3 regions of the Mesorhizobium sp. M0145 genome follow, and region 2 is predicted to be linked to each of the others. Evidence: predicted binding sites of a transcription regulator. Region 2 holds the regulator's gene; each other region holds the start of a gene.
The links. Region 2 encodes PhoB, which activates phosphate uptake and scavenging genes when phosphate is short. Its sites were predicted from a motif close to TGTCATNNANCTGTCAT; they were not measured.
Positions count from the first base shown of each region.

Region 1: NKJ28_RS31645 (LTA synthase family protein) is a predicted target of PhoB. The motif match lies at 1,315-1,331, and genes of this name have one in related genera.
Region 3: NKJ28_RS21785 (alkaline phosphatase D family protein) is a predicted target of PhoB. The motif match lies at 1,207-1,223, and genes of this name have one in related genera.

Region 1 covers NZ_JAMYTK010000043.1:8,162-11,440, reverse strand. The annotation lists gene fabG (3-oxoacyl-[acyl-carrier-protein] reductase) at 1-98, opposite strand, end outside; gene fabD (ACP S-malonyltransferase) at 159-1,124, opposite strand; gene NKJ28_RS31645 (LTA synthase family protein) at 1,372-3,279, shown strand, end outside.
Region 2 covers NZ_JAMYTK010000001.1:754,518-757,796, reverse strand. The annotation lists gene pstB (phosphate ABC transporter ATP-binding protein PstB) at 1-527, shown strand, start outside; gene phoU (phosphate signaling complex protein PhoU) at 560-1,267, shown strand; gene phoB (phosphate regulon transcriptional regulator PhoB) at 1,284-1,973, shown strand; gene NKJ28_RS03790 (ROK family protein) at 1,983-3,227, opposite strand.
Region 3 covers NZ_JAMYTK010000016.1:64,109-67,387, reverse strand. The annotation lists gene NKJ28_RS21790 (MFS transporter) at 1-1,013, shown strand, start outside; gene NKJ28_RS21785 (alkaline phosphatase D family protein) at 1,296-2,870, shown strand; gene NKJ28_RS21780 (hypothetical protein) at 2,917-3,198, opposite strand.

The DNA.
Region 1 (3,279 bases), on a different contig from region 2:
ACGATGGCGCCCTGGCCGTGCAGCACGCGGGCGATCGCCTCGCCGATACCTCCCGATGCGCCGGTGACGAGCGCCTTGCGGCCGGTCAATTCGAACATTCTTGCCTCCTGATCTGAGCGAACACCCTTCGCATGGAGCGGGGTCAAATCGCCAGTTGATTATGCAAGCGCCGCCAGCGCCGCCTCGACATCCGCCGCGGATCCGATGGCAGTGGTGGCAATATCGCGGTTGATGCGGCGGGCCAGCCCCGACAGCACCTTGCCGGCGCCCACTTCGTAAAGCGTCGCAACGCCGTTGCTGCCGAACCACTCCACCGTTTCGCGCCAGCGCACGCGCCCGATCACCTGTTCGACGAGTCGGCGGGCGATCTCGTCGGGATCGCTCGTCGGGGTCACCGTAACATTGGAGACCAGCGGCACGACCGGCGCACTCTTCGTCACGGCGGCCAGCGCCTCCCGCATGATCTCGGCCGCAGGCTTCATCAATGCCGAATGGAAGGGCGCCGAGACCTGCAGCATCAGCGCCCGCTTGGCGCCCTTCTCCGTGCATAGCCTCGCCGCCAGTTCGACCACTGGCCTGGCGCCGGAGATCACCAGCTGGCCGCCGCCATTGTCATTGGCGATCTGGCAAACCAAGGCTTGTGCGGGATCTTTGGCGGCGCCCTGGGCGGCCTCTGCGCAAGCGGCTTCGACGTCGGCCTGTTCCAGCCCGATGATCGCCGCCATGGCGCCCTCGCCGGCCGGCACAGCCGCCTGCATGGCGTTGCCGCGGATGCGCAACAGCCGGGCGGCGTCGGCGACCGAAACGAAACCTGCGGCCGCAAGTGCCGAATATTCGCCGAGCGAGTGGCCGGCGACATAGGTGACCTTGCCGTTCAGGGAGAAGCCGCGCGCCTCCAGCGCCCGGATTGCGGCAAGCGACACCGCCATCAGCGCCGGCTGGGCGTTGGCGGTCAGCGTCAGCGTCTCTTCCGGGCCTTCCCAGATCAGCTTCGATAGGTTTTCGCCGAGCGCGTCGTCAACTTCCTCGAAGATCCGCCGCGATTCCACAAAGGTATCGGCGAGGTCCTTGCCCATGCCGACAGCCTGGCTGCCCTGCCCCGGAAAGGTGAATGCGATGGCCATCGGCGGCTCCCAGCTGCTGGTTCACGTTGCCTGTGACGCAAGGCGTGCGGCCAAGTCAAGTCCAACCTTGATCGCGTAATATCGGCCGAGTGCCTGTTTCGGCAGGCTTTTTGGCGATCACTCATGATGAAAACCGCTCACGATTTGTTTGCTGGCTCTTCTTATTTCCGCCGCAGGCGCTAAGCTTTGCGTGACAGTTCGATGACAATCGAGTGACGCTTTTGTTGCGGGCCGGGGAACTATTGAAGTGGCAAAGACCAAGCAGAGCGCAGCCGAGGCGGCGCCCCAGTTTCTTGAAGGCGATCCGTCGACCGGCTATCTGCCGGCGCGCAAATGGCCTGTCATCCGCTATGGCCTTATCAGCTTGCTGGCTGCGGCCATCCTTGTGTTTGCCATCGAACTGATCGTGCGCGGCAACTTTGCCGGCACCATTGATTTCTTTCTGCAGCCTTTCAAACCCGGCTGGACCACGATCATCATTTTTGCGCTGATCCTCATCGGCCTCGACGCCGTGCTCGGCCGCAGTCACCAGAGCCTGATGATCGTCGCGCCGCTGACATTGTCGCTGGCGTTCGTCGGCCACCAGAAGTCGCTGTATCTCGGCGATCCGCTCTATCCGACCGATTTCCTCTATTCCCGGCAGATCGTGGCATTGATGCCGCTTCTGGTACGCGATCGCCCGGGAACCGCCATTGCCCTGGCGATCGGCATCGTCGGCGGGCTGTCGCTGCTCGTCTATGGCTGGCGGCTATGGCGCCGCCGCGTTCCGGCACTCAGCCACAAGGGCCGCCTTGCCCGGCTGACGCTGACGGTGCCGCTGATCGCCTTCTTCGTCTCCATCATGGACTATGCCACTTTCTCGTGGACACGCGACCGGCTGCAGATCATCCCGATCATGTGGGACCAGAAGGAAAACTATGCCTCGAACGGTTTTGCGCTCGCCTTCGCGCTGAACGTCCCGATGGCGCATGTCTCGGCGCCGCCCGGCTATTCCGGCAAGGCGATCGAAGCGATCGGCAAACCGCAGGTGACGGCTTCGGTACCCGCCGAGAAGCCCGACATCATCGTCGTCATGAGCGAATCCTTCTGGGATCCGACCAAGCTACCCGGCGTCACCATCACGCCCGACCCTATCCCCAATGTGCGGGCACTGCGCACGGGTTACATGTTCTCGCCCGAGTTCGGCGGCATGACGGCCAACATCGAGTTCGAGGCCCTGACCGGCTTTTCCAACGCCTTCCTGCCGGCGGGCAGCATTCCCTACCAGCAATATGTGCGGACACCGACTCCCTCGCTGGCGACCTTCCTGAAAAGTCAAGGCTACCGGGCGCGCGCTATCCATCCCGGCACTAACTGGTTCTGGAACCGGGGGGCCGTCTATGCCGATTTCGGCTTCAACGACTTCAAGTCCGAGGAGACGTTGCCGCCCATGCAGAAGCGCGGACCGCTCGCGTCGGACGCTGCGATGACCGACGAGATTATCCACGAAGCCGATACCAGCGCCGAGCCGGTCTTCTTTTTCGCCGTCAGCCTGCAGAACCACGGGCCGTATGAGCCGTATCGCTATAACAATCCGACCCACAAGGTGCAGGCGCCGATCAGCCAATGGGCGCGTGAATCGCTGTTGAGCTATGCCGAAGGCTCTTCCGACGCGGACCGCGGCCTCGAGCGGCTGATCGAATGGGCGAAGAAACGCGAGCGGCCGACCGTCATCGCGTTCTTCGGCGACCATCTGCCGCCGCTTGGGCCGGTCTACGTCGAGACCGGCTTCCTGAAGGACAATGTTGCGCCGCGCAAGGAGGCGGCCGACCAGATGCTGCTGCACCACCAGACGCCGCTGATCGTCTGGTCGAATCGCAGCGGCCCGGCCGAGGATCTGGGCGCCGTCAGCCCGTCCTTCCTGCCCTACCATATCCTGAAGACAGCCGGCATCAGCCATCCCTATTACACCGGCTTCCTCGGACAGTTGCGAGAGCGCTACCGCGTTATCGACCGCAATTTGCTTTTGGCACCGGGGGGCGACGCCACCCCCGATTGGTCGCGTCAGAAAGAGATCGATCCGGCAATCCGCGACTTCCGTCTGCTGCAATACGACATGATGTTCGGCAAGCGCCATGCGGCGCCCGATTTCTTCCCCGAAACCACAGGCAAAGTG
Region 2 (3,279 bases):
CGCAGGATCTCAACCTCCTCAGGACCAAGATCGGCATGGTGTTCCAGAAGCCGACGCCGTTCCCGATGTCGATCTACGAGAACATCGCCTTCGGCGTCAGGCTCTACGAGAACCTCGGCAAGTCCGAGATGGACGGCCGCGTCGAACAGGCGTTGAAGCGCGCCGCGCTGTGGAGCGAGGTCAAGGACAAGCTCAACGCCAGCGGCTTGAGCCTGTCCGGCGGCCAGCAGCAGCGGCTCTGTATCGCCCGCACCGTGGCGGTGAAGCCGGAAGTCATTCTGCTCGACGAACCGGCTTCGGCGCTCGACCCGCTGTCGACTGCCAAGATCGAGGAACTGATCGACGAATTGCAAGCCGACTACACGATCGTCATCGTCACCCACAACATGCAGCAGGCGGCGCGCGTGTCGCGCCAGACCGCCTTCATGTATCTGGGTGAACTGGTCGAGTTCGACCGGACCGAGAAGATCTTCACGTCGCCCCGCGAGAAGCGCACGCAGGACTACATCACTGGCCGCTTCGGCTGAGCCATTCCGATCATGCATTTGAGGACAGGATCATGGGCGAACACACAGTCGCTTCTTTCGACGAGGATCTCGAGCAGATCAGCAAGCTGATCCGCGACATGGCCGACCTCGCCGGTTCGATGGTCGGCGGGGCGACCAAGGCCCTGTTGAATTCCGACAACGTGCTGGCGCAACGCGTCGTTTCCGACGACGCCATCATGGATGCGCGTCAACGCGAACTGGACGACCGCGCCATCACCCTGATCGCCAAACGCCAGCCGATGGCCCACGATCTTCGCCATGTGGTCGGAGCGATCCGCATGGCGGGCGACCTCGAACGCATCGGCGACCTTGCCAAGAATATCGCCAAGCGCGTGAGTGCGGTCGGCCTCAGCGCCACGCCGCGGGACCTGTCGCATTCCATCGACGCGATGGCGCAGCTGGTTCTCATCCAGGTGCAGGGTGTCATCGAGGAATATGCTGCAGGCGATGCGGCCGCGTTGGCCAAGCTGCGTGCCGCCGACGAGCGCATCGACGTCAAATACACGTCCGTGTTCCGCGAGCTCTTGACCTACATGATGGAAGATCCGCGCAACATCACCGCTTGCACGCACCTGCTGTTCTGCGCCAAGAATCTGGAGCGGATCGGCGACCATGTCACCAACATCGCCGAAAATGCGTATTATGTGCTGACCGGCGAGCAATTGCCGGTCAATCGTCCGAAGCAGGACGAAACGACAATGTCCGCACCGGTGACATGATGGGGGTGCCCAGCCGATGATCGCACCACGCATAATGGTGGTGGAGGACGAGGAGCCGTTGGGTGTGCTGCTCCGCTACAATCTCGAATCCGAAGGCTACCAGGTCGAGGTGGTGACACGCGGCGACGAAGCCGAGATCCGTTTGCAGGAGAATGTGCCCGACCTTTTGGTGCTCGACTGGATGATACCAGCGGTTTCCGGCATCGAGCTCTGTCGTCGGTTGCGGGTGCGCCCCGAAACCGAGCGGCTGCCGATCATCATGCTGACCGCGCGCGGCGAGGAGAGCGACCGGGTGCGCGGTCTTTCGACCGGCGCCGACGACTATCTGGTCAAACCGTTTTCGACACCGGAATTCATGGCCAGGGTCAAGGCGCTGCTGCGGCGCGCCAAGCCGGAAGTGCTGTCCAGCGTGCTGAAGGTCGGCGACATCGTGCTCGATCGCGAATCGCACAGGGTCTATCGCAAGAAGAGCGAAATCAGGCTCGGGCCGACCGAATTCCGGCTGCTCGAGTTCATGATGCGGCATCCGGGCCGTGTCTTCTCGCGCAGCCAGTTACTCGATAATGTCTGGGGCGAGACAATCTACATCGACGAACGCACCGTCGACGTGCATGTCGGGCGGCTGCGCAAAGCCGTCAACAACGGCCGGATGCCGGATGTCATCCGCACCATCCGCGGTGCCGGCTATGCGATCAGGGAAGATTGACCCGCCTGGTCAGGCTACGTTCTTTCTGACGCTGGGCCTCATTTGCGCGCCCGGCGCGAAAATCTCCTGGTCGACGAAGCTTAACGCCCGCATCGCGCAGCCTTCGCGGATCAGCGGCAATTCGTTCGGCTCTGTATCGAAGGAGATCGAGCCTGAATGCTGGCCGCCGGCGGTCTGGGCGATTGCCTTCCGCAAGGCCGGCTCGATCAGATCGAAGGCGGCGGCACTGGCGCCGACCATCGCGACCGGTGCCGGATCGATCAGCGCGAACAGCGAGCCGAGACCGAAACCCAGCGCTTCGCCGGCCTTGCGGTAGGCCTCGCGTTCCGGCCCATCTTTCTCGCGCGCCTGGGCCGCCAGTGCTCGCATGTCGGCGTCGCTGACGTCGGCGACCGGTTCGCTGTCTTCGCTCATCTGCCTGGCGTTGCGCCAGATGGCGTAGTTGCCGGCATAGGCCTCGATGCAGCCGCGCCGCCCGCAACGGCAGAGCGCGCCGCCCGGACGATGGATCATGTGGCCAAATTCGCCGCCCGAGGAATGCGTCCCGGTGAACAGTTCGCCCTTCAGCACCAGCCCCATGCCGATGCCATGCGAAAGCAGGATGGCGATGAAGTCGTCGCGATAGCGATCCGGATTGCGCCAGCGCAAAGCCACCGCCATCATGTTGCAGTCGTTCTCCACCGTTGCCGGGATGCCGAATTCGTCCTCCAGCATGTCGGCAAAGGCGATGTCGGTCTGCGGCGTGATCGGCGACCACAGCATGGCGCGTGCAGGGGAGTCGGTAATGCCCTGAATCGCCAGGGCGATGCGGGCGACACTGCGGACGTCAAGGTCTGGATCCTGCAGCCGGCGCCGGACGATGGCCATGCATTCACGGATCAGCTCGTCGCGCGGCATGGTCAGCGTGTCCAGCCGGCGCTGTTCCTCGGCGACCACCTGTCCCGTATAGTCGATAATGGCGGCCGACAGGAAATTCAGCGACAACACCACGGTCAGCACCGCCGCCGCTTCCGGGTTGAGGGCGAGGCCGACCTGCGGACGACCGCGTTTCAACGAAACGGGCTCGCTTGCCTTGCTCTCGGCGAGGATGCCTTCCCGTATCAGGTCGGAAGAGATCGCCGATATGGTCGAATGACTGAGGCCGGTGGTAGCTGCGATCTCAGTACGCGATGGCTGGCCGGCCCGGCGCACCGCCGAGATCACCATCGCCCGGTTGCGCCGGCGCAAATCGTCATGGCGGATTCCGACCGACATTGTTTTGCTTTCCTCCCGGTTGCCGCGGCCGCTCATGAACCGGAAGCCGTCG
Region 3 (3,279 bases), on a different contig from region 2:
CGGGATCGACCGCGCTCAGCCTGTTGATGACCAAACCGTGGCATCTGCTCCTCACCTGGGGCGTGTTTTCCGGCGTCAGCTCGGGCGCCGTCGCCACCGTGCTCGGCGCGACCATCGTCAACCGCTGGTTCAAGACCAATCGCGGCCTGGTGATGGGACTGATGTCGGCGTCCAGTGCCACCGGGCTGCTGGTCTTCCTGCCGCTGCTCGCCTCGCTCGCCCAGTCGGGCGGCTGGAGGCCGATTGTCATCGCGGTCTCGGTTGCCACCGCCTGCCTGCTGCCGCTGGTCTGGCTGCTGGTGCCGGAGCGGCCGGCCTCCATCGGCATGGTGCGCTATGGCGCCGAGCTCGACGACGTGCCGCCGTCACCACCTGCCGCGCAAGGCAATTTCCTCGCGCATACGATGAGCACGCTGCGCCGCGCCGCCGGCACGCGCGTCTTTTGGTATCTGTTCGCCACTTTCTTCGTCTGCGGCTTCACCACCAACGGGTTGGTCGGCACTCACCTGATCGCCTTTTGCGGCGATATGGGCATTGGCGAAGTGCAGGCTGCAGGCCTGCTCTCGATGATGGGCATCTTCGATCTTATCGGCACGACGCTGTCGGGCTGGCTCACCGACCGTTTCGACCCGCGCAAGCTGCTCGGCGTCTATTACGGTATTCGCGGCCTGTCGCTGATCTATTTGCCCTATTCCGGCTTCTCGGCGACCAGCCTGATCATCTTCGCCGTGTTTTACGGACTGGACTGGATCGCCACGGTGCCGCCGACGCTCAGGCTTTCCAACGAGGCGTTCGGCGACCGCAGCGGGCCGATCGTCTTCGGCTGGATCGTCGCAGGCCATCAGGTTGGCGCCGCGACAGCGGCCTTCTTCGGCGGCACCATGCGCGAGCTGCAAGGCAATTACGAGCTTGCCTTCCTGATCGCCGGTATGACGGCAATAGCCGCCGCCTGCATCTCGCTGCTGATCAACACCAGCCGCCCGGCGTTCGACCCGGAACCGCAAGCGGCTTAGGGGTGCGCCAACGGTGCGGCTTTCCCTTCTCCCCTTGTGGGAGAAGGTGGCCGAGCGAAGCTCGGCCGGATGAGGGGTGTTCCAGCTTGGAACCGCCGGCACTCCGTCCAGCACCCCTCAACCGTCTTGGCGCTGCGCGCCAATCCACCTTCTCCCACAAGGGGAGAAGGAAAGAGCTAGCGCTCCTGTTGGTTGTTACGAAACCTTCATCGTTTCGAAATGTGCCTGAAACATTGAAGCTGGAGCTTGGCGGCGACGTTCAATGCCATCCAGGAGACAGCCATGAACAAGATTTCGATGACGCGGCGCGCTTTCGTCACGTCGGCCAGCGCCGTTGGCCTGGTCGGCGCCTCGGGCCTGGCGCTTCCCTATTACTCGCGCGCCAATCAGCGCCCGGCTTTCACCCATGGCATCCAGTCCGGCGACGTCGACGCCACCAGCGGCATGGTCTGGACACGCACCGACCGGCCGTCGCGCGTCATGTTCGAGGTGTCGCCGACCGAAAGCTTCACCAATGCCGTCCGCCTGGCGCCGCTCGATACCTCGCCGGCCAGCGATTATACGGTGAAGCGGCTGCTTACCGATCTCGCCTCCGACCAGGACATCTTCTACCGCATGGTCGCGGCCGATCTTGCCGACATCAACGCCGTTTCCGAGCCGGTCGTCGGCCGCTTCCGCACGGCACCTGCCTCGAAGCGCGACATTCGCTTTGCTTGGTCGGGCGACACCGCCGGCCAAGGCTGGGGCATCGACGAGACCGGCATGAAGACCTACGCCACCATTGCCAAGCACACGCCCGACTTCTTCCTGCATTCGGGCGATACGATCTATGCCGATGGTGCGATGAAGGACGAGGTCGACCTGCCCAACGGCGGCAAGTGGAAAAACAAAGTGCTGATCGACGAGAAGCGCAAGGTTGCCGAGACGCTGGACGAATACCGGGCGCAGTGGAAATACAACATGATGGACAGGCATGTGCTGGCGCTCAGCGCCATCTGTCCGACCTTCTATCAGTGGGATGACCACGAGGTGCTGAACAACTGGTCGGACTCGAAGGACCTGAGCGCCGACGATCGCTACACTGAAAAATCCATCCATGTGCTGACGGCACGTGCGGCGCGCGCCTTCCACGAAATGACGACGATCCGTTACGAGCCGTCGGAGCCCGGCCGCGTCTACCGCAAGATCGCCTATGGTCCGCTGCTCGACGTGTTCTTCCTCGACATGCGTTCCTACCGCGGCCCCAACGGTCCGGATATGCAGGAGACGATGACGCCGCAATCGCGCATCCTCGGTGAACAGCAGATCAAATGGCTGAAGCGTGAACTGGCGAATTCCAACGCAACCTGGAAAATCATCGCCGCCGACATGCCGCTCGGCCTCGTCGTCTGGAACGACGGCACCAAGAAGGTAGGGGCCGAGGCGGTCAGCAATGGCGACAATGGCCCGGCCAAAGGGCGTGAGCTGGAAATTGCCGACCTTCTTCGCTATATAAAGAATGCGGGTATCAGCAACACTGTCTGGCTCACCGCAGACGTGCATTACACAGCCGCGCATTACTACAATCCGGACAAGGCGCAGTTCCAGGACTTCAATCCGTTTTGGGAATTCGTTTCGGGTCCGATCCATTCCGGCACGTTCGGGCCTAATGGTTTCGATATGACATTCGGCCCGGAGCTGAAGTTCATAAAGGCACCAACTGCCGAACAGGGTCAAAACCTGGCGCCTTCGGCCGGCCTGCAGTTCTTCGGGCTCGTCGAAATCGATGGCGCCACCGAGCAGTTGACGGTGCGGCTGATGGATCGCGACGACAGCGAACTCTACAAGGTCACGCTCGATCCGGTGCGGTCGGCGTGAGCGACGGCGCCACTACCCTCGGGCCAGCCCGAGGGTAGGGCGTATATCAATCGGGATAGCAGACGACGGGAATGTTGGGCCAGACGGCGCTGTCGCATCCGGCATTTTGCTGCCGCTGCTTGAAGGCGGCGCTGACCGGCCCGGTCACCACCGGATCGACGCCATCGGGAGCATCGGCAAAAAGCTGCTCCGCCGACGGCTTGTCGGACGGCAAAGCAGACCGCGTCTCCTTGAACGACGCCGCCGACTGCGCCGCGCCGGCCGCGAGGAGGACGGCGAGCGCGGTACATGCCAAAATCGGCCGGAGTTTGATGCCTATCTCGATCATGAAATTCGAACTGTCCGGACCATGAAAGGTTCCGCCTTGGTTAATAATTCCACTTCACACCAAGACATTTAAGATTTGGTG